3 regions of the Pseudomonas prosekii genome follow, and region 2 is predicted to be linked to each of the others. Evidence: predicted binding sites of a transcription regulator. Region 2 holds the regulator's gene; each other region holds the start of a gene.
The links. Region 2 encodes FliA, which starts transcription of late flagellar genes. Its sites were predicted from a motif close to CTAAAGTTTNNNNNNNNNNNGCCGNTAA; they were not measured.
Positions count from the first base shown of each region.

Region 1: a site for FliA is predicted at 1,275-1,302, ahead of BLU01_RS12130 (methyl-accepting chemotaxis protein). Genes of this name have one in related genera too.
Region 3: a site for FliA is predicted at 1,133-1,160, ahead of motA (flagellar motor stator protein MotA). Genes of this name have one in related genera too.

Region 1 covers NZ_LT629762.1:2,696,598-2,699,876, forward strand. Annotated here, with positions in the region: gene BLU01_RS12130 (methyl-accepting chemotaxis protein) at 1-1,160, opposite strand, end outside; rRNA gene rrf (5S ribosomal RNA) at 1,464-1,579, opposite strand; rRNA gene rrf (5S ribosomal RNA) at 1,688-1,803, opposite strand; rRNA gene BLU01_RS12145 (23S ribosomal RNA) at 1,973-3,279, opposite strand, start outside.
Region 2 covers NZ_LT629762.1:1,010,965-1,014,243, reverse strand. Annotated here, with positions in the region: gene flhF (flagellar biosynthesis protein FlhF) at 1-663, shown strand, start outside; gene fleN (flagellar synthesis regulator FleN) at 780-1,610, shown strand; gene fliA (RNA polymerase sigma factor FliA) at 1,607-2,347, shown strand; gene BLU01_RS04660 (chemotaxis response regulator CheY) at 2,515-2,886, shown strand; gene BLU01_RS04655 (protein phosphatase CheZ) at 2,909-3,279, shown strand, end outside.
Region 3 covers NZ_LT629762.1:2,170,374-2,173,652, reverse strand. Annotated here, with positions in the region: gene BLU01_RS09965 (HDOD domain-containing protein) at 1-1,062, opposite strand, end outside; gene motA (flagellar motor stator protein MotA) at 1,229-2,080, shown strand; gene motB (flagellar motor protein MotB) at 2,084-3,133, shown strand.

The sequences.
Region 1 (3,279 bases), 1.7 Mb from region 2:
GCCACGCTGTTGGTGCGCGCGCTCTGCTCGTCGGAGCCGATGATCGAGGCGTTGGACGAGGCCATAACGCGTTGTGACAGGTCGTGAACCTGGCGAGTCGCCGAAGACACTTCGGAAATCGATGCGTGAATACGTTCGACGAACTGGTTGAACGCGCCGCCCAATTCGCCGAATTCGTCTTTGCTTTCTACCGACAGACGACGGGTGAGGTCGCCTTCGCCCTGGGCAATGTCTTTCATCGCGCGGCCCATGGTGGTCAGCGGACGCATCAGCACAGCGATCAGCAGGCTCAGCAGCACTGCAATGGCGCTCACGGCGATAAACATCGCGATGAGGGCCGAGGTGCGGAATTGGCTCAACGGGGCGTAGGCTTTGTCCTTATCGATCGACAGACCGATGTACCACTCGGCATTCGGCAAACCGCTGACCGGGGTGAACGAGAGGATGCGATCTTCGTTGTTGAGGGTGACTTCCTGATTGCCCTTCTCGATGCGCACGCCGGAGTTCGGGTAAACATCTTTGAGGTTCTTCATCACCTGATCTTTGTCCGGGCTGACGATCACTTGGCCATCACCGCTGACCAGGAATGCGTGACCGATGCCACCGAAGTCGACCGAGTTGATGATTTTCACCAAGGTCTCGAGGCTCAGGTCACCACCGACAACGCCAAGCAGTTCGCCGTTCTTTTTCACCGGCATGGCGATCGTTACGACCAGACCACCGACGGCCGCCATGTATGGCGGGGTCAGCATGGTTTTGTCGGCCGTCACGGCTTGTTTGTACCAGGGGCGCTGACGTGGATCGTAGCCATCGGGCATTTTCGCGTCAGGGCGCTGGGTGAATACACCGTTGGCCTGGCCGACGTAAGTGAACTGGAAGTTCGAGGTGAAGGCCGGTTGATCCACCAGCCCTGGCAGATCGGCATTGGCGCCTTGGTGGGCGACGTTCTGCGCGAGGTTTTCCAGAACCAACACGCGGCCACTCATCCAGTTCTGCACGCTGCTGGCGGTCAAGTCGCCTGCTTGCTGAACGGAGGATTCGAGGTTTTGGCGAATGGTGTTTCGCTGCAGATAGTCGTTGTACAAAGTGAACAATGCGAAGGCCAGCACCACGACGCCAGAAGCGGCCAGCAGGATTTTATGGCTGAACTTTAAATTCATTTCATGGGGCTTCTATGCAAAAGATGGGGATGCGTTCCGGGTTGCAACATTCCATGTAACAGCGCTGGCGGCTTTCTGAGGTCGCTCAACTTGGTGCACGCATGTCTCACCAGTCTTTCGGCACGAGTAGGAGAAATCTTAGGGGCTTGCATGAAATGACTGTAATTACCGACGGATTCCGGCTGAACGGTGTACCAGAGCGGCTGCTTATGATTTAGATCGGATTGGTGCGGGGAGATTTTTGGTGGCCTTGAAACGACAAAACCCCTGTCTGCTTTCGCAGAAAGGGGTTTCGGAATTCAATCTTGACGATGACCTACTCTCACATGGGGAAACCCCACACTACCATCGGCGATGCATCGTTTCACTGCTGAGTTCGGGATGGGATCAGGTGGTTCCAATGCTCTATGGTCGTCAAGAAATTCTGTGACCAGCCCGTTACCGAAGTAACGTGCCAGCAAAAAATGGTGACTTCTACTAAAACAAAACCCCTACCTGCATACGCAGATAGGGGTTTCGGAATTTAATCTTGACGATGACCTACTCTCACATGGGGAAACCCCACACTACCATCGGCGATGCATCGTTTCACTACTGAGTTCGGGATGGGATCAGGTGGTTCCAAGGCTCTATGGTCGTCAAGAAATTCGGGTACCAAATCGTGGCCAGAGGGCCGCGCTTCAGCAAATTGGGTATGTGACAGCTGTCGGTATTTGCGTGTGGCTTTGTGCACAGTCGAACTTTCGGTTCATTGCGTCTTCACACACCGCAATCTGATGCTCTTTCGAGTAGTCAAATTGCTTGGGTGTTATATGGTCAAGCCTCACGGGCAATTAGTATTGGTTAGCTCAACGCCTCACAGCGCTTACACACCCAACCTATCAACGTCGTAGTCTTCGACGGCCCTTCAGGGGACTCAAGGTCCCAGTGAGATCTCATCTTGAGGCTAGTTTCCCGCTTAGATGCTTTCAGCGGTTATCTATTCCGAACATAGCTACCCGGCAATGCCACTGGCGTGACAACCGGAACACCAGAGGTTCGTCCACTCCGGTCCTCTCGTACTAGGAGCAGCCCCTCTCAAATCTCAAACGTCCACGGCAGATAGGGACCGAACTGTCTCACGACGTTCTAAACCCAGCTCGCGTACCACTTTAAATGGCGAACAGCCATACCCTTGGGACCGGCTTCAGCCCCAGGATGTGATGAGCCGACATCGAGGTGCCAAACACCGCCGTCGATATGAACTCTTGGGCGGTATCAGCCTGTTATCCCCGGAGTACCTTTTATCCGTTGAGCGATGGCCCTTCCATACAGAACCACCGGATCACTAAGACCTACTTTCGTACCTGCTCGACGTGTCTGTCTCGCAGTCAAGCGCGCTTTTGCCTTTATACTCTACGACCGATTTCCGACCGGTCTGAGCGCACCTTCGTACTCCTCCGTTACTCTTTAGGAGGAGACCGCCCCAGTCAAACTACCCACCATACACTGTCCTCGATCCGGATAACGGACCTGAGTTAGAACCTCAAAGTTGCCAGGGTGGTATTTCAAGGTTGGCTCCACGCGAACTGGCGTCCACGCTTCAAAGCCTCCCACCTATCCTACACAAGCAAATTCAAAGTCCAGTGCAAAGCTATAGTAAAGGTTCACGGGGTCTTTCCGTCTAGCCGCGGATACACTGCATCTTCACAGCGATTTCAATTTCACTGAGTCTCGGGTGGAGACAGCGCCGCCATCGTTACGCCATTCGTGCAGGTCGGAACTTACCCGACAAGGAATTTCGCTACCTTAGGACCGTTATAGTTACGGCCGCCGTTTACCGGGGCTTCGATCAAGAGCTTCGCGTTAGCTAACCCCATCAATTAACCTTCCGGCACCGGGCAGGCGTCACACCCTATACGTCCACTTTCGTGTTTGCAGAGTGCTGTGTTTTTAATAAACAGTCGCAGCGGCCTGGTATCTTCGACCGGCATGAGCTTACGGAGCAAGTCCTTCACCCTCACCGGCGCACCTTCTCCCGAAGTTACGGTGCCATTTTGCCTAGTTCCTTCACCCGAGTTCTCTCAAGCGCCTTGGTATTCTCTACCCAACCACCTGTGTCGGTTTGGGGTACGGTTCC
Region 2 (3,279 bases):
GGCGTGATTGCCATGGTCGGCCCTGCCGGTATGGGCAAGACCACCACGCTGGCCAAACTCGCCGCGCGCTATGTGCTCAAGTACGGCGCGCAAAGCATCGCGCTGGTGAGCATGGACAGCTACCGCATCGGGGCGCAGGAACAACTGAAAACGCTGGGCCGAATCCTCAATGTCTCGGTGACCCACGTCGATCCGGGTCAGTCGCTGGTGCAGGCATTGGATCCGTTGCTGCGCAAACGGGTGATTTTGATTGATACTGCCGGCCTTCAGGCCAGCGACCCGGCCCTGCGTATGCAGCTCGAAAGCCTGGCCGGTCGCGGCATCAAGTCAAAGAATTATCTGGTTCTGGCTACCACCAGCCAGAAACAGGTGCTGACCGCCGCTTATCACAGTTACAAGCGGTGCGGGCTGGCCGGCTGCATCCTGACTAAACTGGATGAAACGGCAAGTCTGGGCGAGGTGTTGAGCCTGGCCATCAGTCATGAATTGCCGGTGGCTTACCTCACCGATGGCCCGCGTATTCCAGATGATCTGCATCTGCCGCGACGTCACCAGTTGGTCAGTCGCGCGGTCAGCGTGCAAATGCAGGAAGAACCCAGCGAAGAAGCCATGGCTGACATGTTCGCTGATATTTACCACAGTCCGACCAAGCAGGTGGGCTGAGGTGCTAATGAACAGTTTTTGTACCTACATCGATGGTCTGCCATGCATTGTTCAGATTGTGAACGCGCAGCCAGTAATGTGGCCTCCGTCTATGCAAGACAAGGTAAAGAAATAACATGGGCAGCATGCATCCCGTACAGGTGATCGCGGTGACCGGCGGCAAAGGTGGCGTCGGCAAGACTAACGTGTCAGTGAACTTGTCCCTGGCTCTGGCAGAGCTTGGCCGACGGGTCATGCTGCTGGACGCCGATCTGGGTCTGGCGAACGTTGACGTTCTGCTGGGACTGACGCCCAAACGTACTCTGGCCGACGTAATTGAAGGCCGCTGCGAGCTGCGCGACGTTCTGTTGCAAGGCCCCGGCGGCATTCGCATCGTCCCGGCCGCGTCCGGCACGCAAAGCATGGTTCATCTGACCCCTGCGCAGCACGCCGGCCTGATCCAGGCGTTCAGCGATATCGGCGATAACCTCGACGTATTGGTGATCGACACGGCTGCGGGTATTGGTGACTCGGTAGTCAGTTTTGTTCGCGCCGCCCAGGAAGTGTTGCTGGTGGTGTGCGACGAGCCGACTTCGATTACCGACGCCTACGCGCTGATCAAGTTGCTCAACCGCGATTACGGCATGAACCGCTTCCGTGTCCTGGCCAACATGGCCCAGAGCCCGCAGGAAGGTCGCAACCTGTTCGCCAAGTTGACCAAGGTCACGGACCGCTTCCTCGACGTCGCCCTACAATACGTCGGCGCCGTGCCTTACGACGAAAGCGTGCGCAAGGCTGTGCAGAAACAACGTGCTGTCTACGAAGCCTTCCCGCGCTCCAAGTGCGCACTGGCGTTCAAGGCGATTGCACAGAAGGTCGACACTTGGCCGTTGCCCGCCAACCCGCGCGGACACCTGGAGTTTTTCGTCGAACGTCTCGTGCAACAAACCGCAGGACCCGTCCTATGACAGCCAGTGGCTACAACCTCTACCAGAAGTCGGCACGTGATGCGCAATACGAGCTGATCGAGCGTTACGCGCCACTGGTCAAACGCATTGCTTACCACTTGCTGGCGCGTTTGCCGGCCAGTGTCCAGGTGGAAGACCTGATCCAGGCCGGGATGATCGGCCTGCTTGAAGTGTCGACCAAATATGACGCCAGCAAAGGCGCGAGCTTCGAAACGTACGCGGGCATTCGAATCCGTGGCGCGATGCTCGATGAAGTACGCAAAGGGGACTGGGCGCCACGTTCGGTCCACCGCAATACCCGCATGGTCAGCGACGCAATTCGCTCGATTGAAGCTAAAACCGGTCGTGACGCTAAAGATCACGAGGTTGCGGCCGAACTCCAATTGAGTCTCGACGATTATTACGGGATTTTGAACGATACCTTGGGCAGCCGCCTGTTCAGTTTCGACGACCTGTTGCAGGACGGCGAACACGAAGGGCTGCACGAGGATGGCGCCAGTGCTCATCTGGAGCCGTCGCGCGATCTGGAAGATGAACGCTTCCAGGCCGCTTTGGCGGACGCGATTGCCAATTTGCCGGAGCGTGAGCGGCTGGTGTTGGCGCTGTACTACGACGAAGAGCTGAACCTCAAGGAAATCGGTGAAGTCCTTGGCGTCAGTGAATCGCGGGTCAGCCAGTTACACAGCCAGTGCGCGGCCCGTTTGCGGGGGCGTTTGGGGGAGTGGCGAGCGCGCTGAAGGCAGTGTGGGGACACTGCGAACGAGGCTGGTGCGGTGATGAACCGCAGCGGTCTCGATCTGTTGTGCTCCAGACAGTCATCGAATGCTTTGCCTGATTGAATGAAATGGCGTGTCCAGGTGCTGGGCGCGTTTAAGACTGCTTGGAGGTCGAATTGGACAAGAACATGAAAATCCTCATCGTTGATGACTTCTCAACGATGCGGCGGATCATTAAAAACCTGTTGCGTGACCTCGGGTTCACCAACACGGTCGAGGCTGACGATGGCACCACTGCCATCCCGGTTCTCAACAGCGGCAGCATCGACTTTCTGGTAACGGACTGGAACATGCCGGGCATGACCGGCATCGATCTGCTGCGCCACGTGCGCGCCGATGAAAAACTCAAGCACTTGCCAGTGCTGATGGTGACCGCTGAAGCCAAGCGCGAGCAGATCATCGAAGCGGCCCAGGCCGGTGTAAACGGCTATGTGGTCAAACCCTTCACGGCCCAGGCGTTGAAAGACAAGATCGAAAAGATTTTCGAACGCATCGGTTGAGCAACTGCGCCACGGGGGAGCTATGGAGCATAAAGAATCTTCACAGGGCGATTTTGAGTCGACCCTGAAAAAACACGCCGTCGAACTGGTCGAAAGCCTTGAAAAGGGCAGGTTTGGCGACGCTGTGCAACTGATCCATGAGCTCAACCAGACCCGTGACCGCGGCCTGTATCAGGAAGTGGGCAAGCTCACTCGCGAGCTGCATAGCGCGATCGTCAATTTTCAGATTGACCCGAATATGCCGCAAGCCGAGGAAGTCTCGCAGATCACCGACGCCACCGAGCGTCTGGGGTATGTGGTCAAGCTCACCGAGGCCGCTGCCAACCGCACCATGGACCTGGTGGAAAACGCCACGCCGCTGGTCAATGGCCTGAGCACTGAAGCCCAGGCATT
Region 3 (3,279 bases), 1.2 Mb from region 2:
TTGTTTGCGCCACTTGCTCAGGTCTTCCGCGTTCGGTGCCGGCGCGGGCAGCAAACCGGCGTGAACCCGATTTGTCCCCCACGGCCACAGCAGCGAAACTGCCGGGTGCCAGAGGTCCGGCATCGCATGCTGGCGGGCGCTGTTGGCGGCTTGCTGGTGCAATTGTTGTTGCACCTCATCCATCGAAATTTGCAGGTATAGCCCGGTGAGGAACTGCCAGCGCTGACTGTGCGGGCCGTCCCAGGATTGCTGCGCCGACAGCGCCAGGCCGTTGGCCAGCAACACGGTGTTGGCCGGTTGGTTGAGCCAGCGACGCAGGGTCGGGTCGTCGTCCAGGCGATTTTGCTGGCGCAGCGGATGCTCGCTGTCGCGGGCGATGCGCAGCACTTTCACCAGTTCGCGTTGCTCGGTGAGTAGCAGCCGATAACCCTGCTGCACCCAGATCGGCAGCCGCCACAAATCAACCAAAGCGAGGCAGATATCCAGCAAACGCACGCCGAATAATTGTTTCTCGACTGTGCGCGCCGACTCGCCTTTATGGATGACGCGCAGTTCCCATTCCTCCAGCAACTTCGGCTGGGCCAGCGCCATCGGCCACAGCGGCGAGAGAAACAGCAGGCTGCCCCAATGAATGTCCTGCCACAGCCGCGCGAGGCGACCGGCGAAAAAACCGTTGGCCTGTTGGGTCGCGTGCTGGCTGATCAACTGCAACTGGCGCAGGGCATGCGGGATCGCCGATTGCGCTTCGGTGGGCAGGCGATCAAGCAGTTCTTCGGTGCGCTTCAAACCGAGACGATTGATCGCCACTTCAAGGTTTTCCGCGGGCTCGGTCATGCTGCCGTGGGTGTGGCGATTGGCCTCGCGGATCACGCTCAAGGCCAGGGCCGGGCTGTTCTGCATCAAATCGGCAATCTCGCGCAACGAGCTGCGATTATTGCGGATGGCTTTGCAGACGCGCTCGTGACTCTCAAGCGGAACCGGCAGGCGCACGCCGTCGAGAAGCTTGATCCAGCCTTCGAGCGTGGTCGGTTTTACCGCTGCAATATTGGTTTCATTAGCCATGGCTGGACGGGATCATCGTTGGCTGAATACACGCCCGGCGCGGGCTAAATTGGCTTTTCGCCTCAACGGGCTATAGTCTGGCGCAGTTTTGCCGATAAGTAGAAGAAGAGATTTTTTAACTTCCGAATATGACCTTGAACCCGACTCAGTAAGTGCTCCCCTACCTATGGCTAAAATAATCGGCATCATCGTCGTATTCGCGAGCGTGCTCGGCGGATACGTGCTTTCTCACGGCAAAATCGCCGCCCTGATCCAGCCCTTCGAGGTGATGATTATCGGCGGTGCGGCACTGGGTGCATTCCTCCAGGCCAACCCCGGTTATATGACCATGCACGTGCTCAAGAAATCCCTGAGCATGTTCAGTTCGCGTTTCAGCCACACCTTCTATCTGGAAGTGCTGGGCCTGATCTACGAGATCCTCAACAAGAGCCGCCGCGAAGGCATGATGGCCATCGAAGGCGACATCGAAGACGCCGCTGCGAGCCCGATTTTCGCCAAGTACCCGACCGTCATAAAAGACGAACGCATGACCGCGTTCATCTGTGATTACCTGCGCATCATGTCGTCCGGCAACATGGCGCCGCACGAGCTCGAAGGTCTGTTCGACATGGAGCTTTACAGCCTCAAGGAAGACCTCGAGCACCCGTCTCACGCGGTAAACGGCATCGCCGACGCCATGCCGGGTTTCGGTATTGTGGCGGCAGTTTTGGGCATCGTCGTGACCATGGCTTCGCTGGGCGAAGGCGACCAGGCGGCCATCGGCATGCACGTCGGCGCGGCGCTCGTCGGTACTTTCTTCGGTATTCTCGCGGCGTACGGTTTCTTCGGCCCGCTGGCCACCTCCCTGGCACACGATGCCAAGGAAGAACTGAACATCTACGAAGCCATCAAGGCGTCGCTGGTGGCTTCGGCCTCCGGCATGCCGCCATCGTTGGCGGTAGAGTTCGGCCGCAAGGTTCTGTACCCGGCGCACCGCCCAAGTTTCGCTGAGCTGGAACAAGCGGTTCGCGGGCGTTAAGTCATGGAAAATAACCAGCCGATAATCATCAAGCGCATCAAGCGCATCGCCGGCGGGCACCACGGCGGCGCGTGGAAAATTGCCTTTGCTGACTTCGCGACGGCAATGATGGCGTTCTTCCTGGTGTTGTGGCTGCTGTCCACCGCGACACCGGAACAGAAGATCGCCATCGCCGGTTACTTCAAAGACCCGGTCGGCTTTTCCGAAAGCGGCACGCCGTACATCATCGATCTGGGCGGCACGCCGACCCTGGCGCCGGATAACACACTCAACCCCGAGGTGAAATCCCAGCCGCAACCGGACAAAGTCACGGCCGACACCGATCAGGTCGAAGGCATGGCCGAGCAGGTCGAGAAAGAACGTCTGGAATTGCTGCTGCAAGAACTGCAGAACAAGGTCGACGAGAACCCGCAACTGCAGAAGTTCAAGGATCAGATCCTGTTCGAAATCACCCCGAACGGCTTGCGCATCCAGATCATGGACGCCGATAACCGGCCGATGTTCGACTCGGGCTCGGCGCGGCTGAAACCGTATTTCGAAGATATTTTGCTGGCCATGGCCGACACCATTAAAGCGGTGCCGAACAAGGTCAGCATCAGCGGCCACACCGACGCCAAGCCATACATCGGCACCGGCGATTTCGGTAACTGGGAATTGTCCGCCAACCGCGCCAACGCCGCCCGCCGCGCGCTGGTCGCCGGCAGCTATCCGGAGTCGCAAGTGGCGCGCGTGGTCGGTTATGCCTCGTCGGCGCTGTTTGATCGGGAGAATCCGTTTAATCCGGTGAACCGCCGTATCGACATTGTGGTGTTGACGAAGAGGGCTCAAACGGCGATTGAAGGCGCGCAAGGTGCGGACCCTTCGGCGATTCCGGGGCAGGGCGCACCCGGTGAAGCGCCGGGCACGCCAGCCACGCCGGTGGACCCGAACGCGTTACCGGCGGACAAGCAACCGGTGCCGGCGCATGAGGTTCGGGAGCGTCTGAATTTGTTTGACGACGTGGCACCGAAGCCGGGTGACCCGGCGAAACCGGCGGAAGCGCCGGCGCAGTGATCGAAGAAGCCGACAGCGATGTCGGCTTTTTTCTGCGCTTGATTCCGTGTAGGTGAACGCAACTCCAACTGTAGGAGTGAGCCTGCTCGCGATAGCTCTCTACAAGCCGACTTGGTTCTCCCAGATGTCCACAGATCCAATTGTGG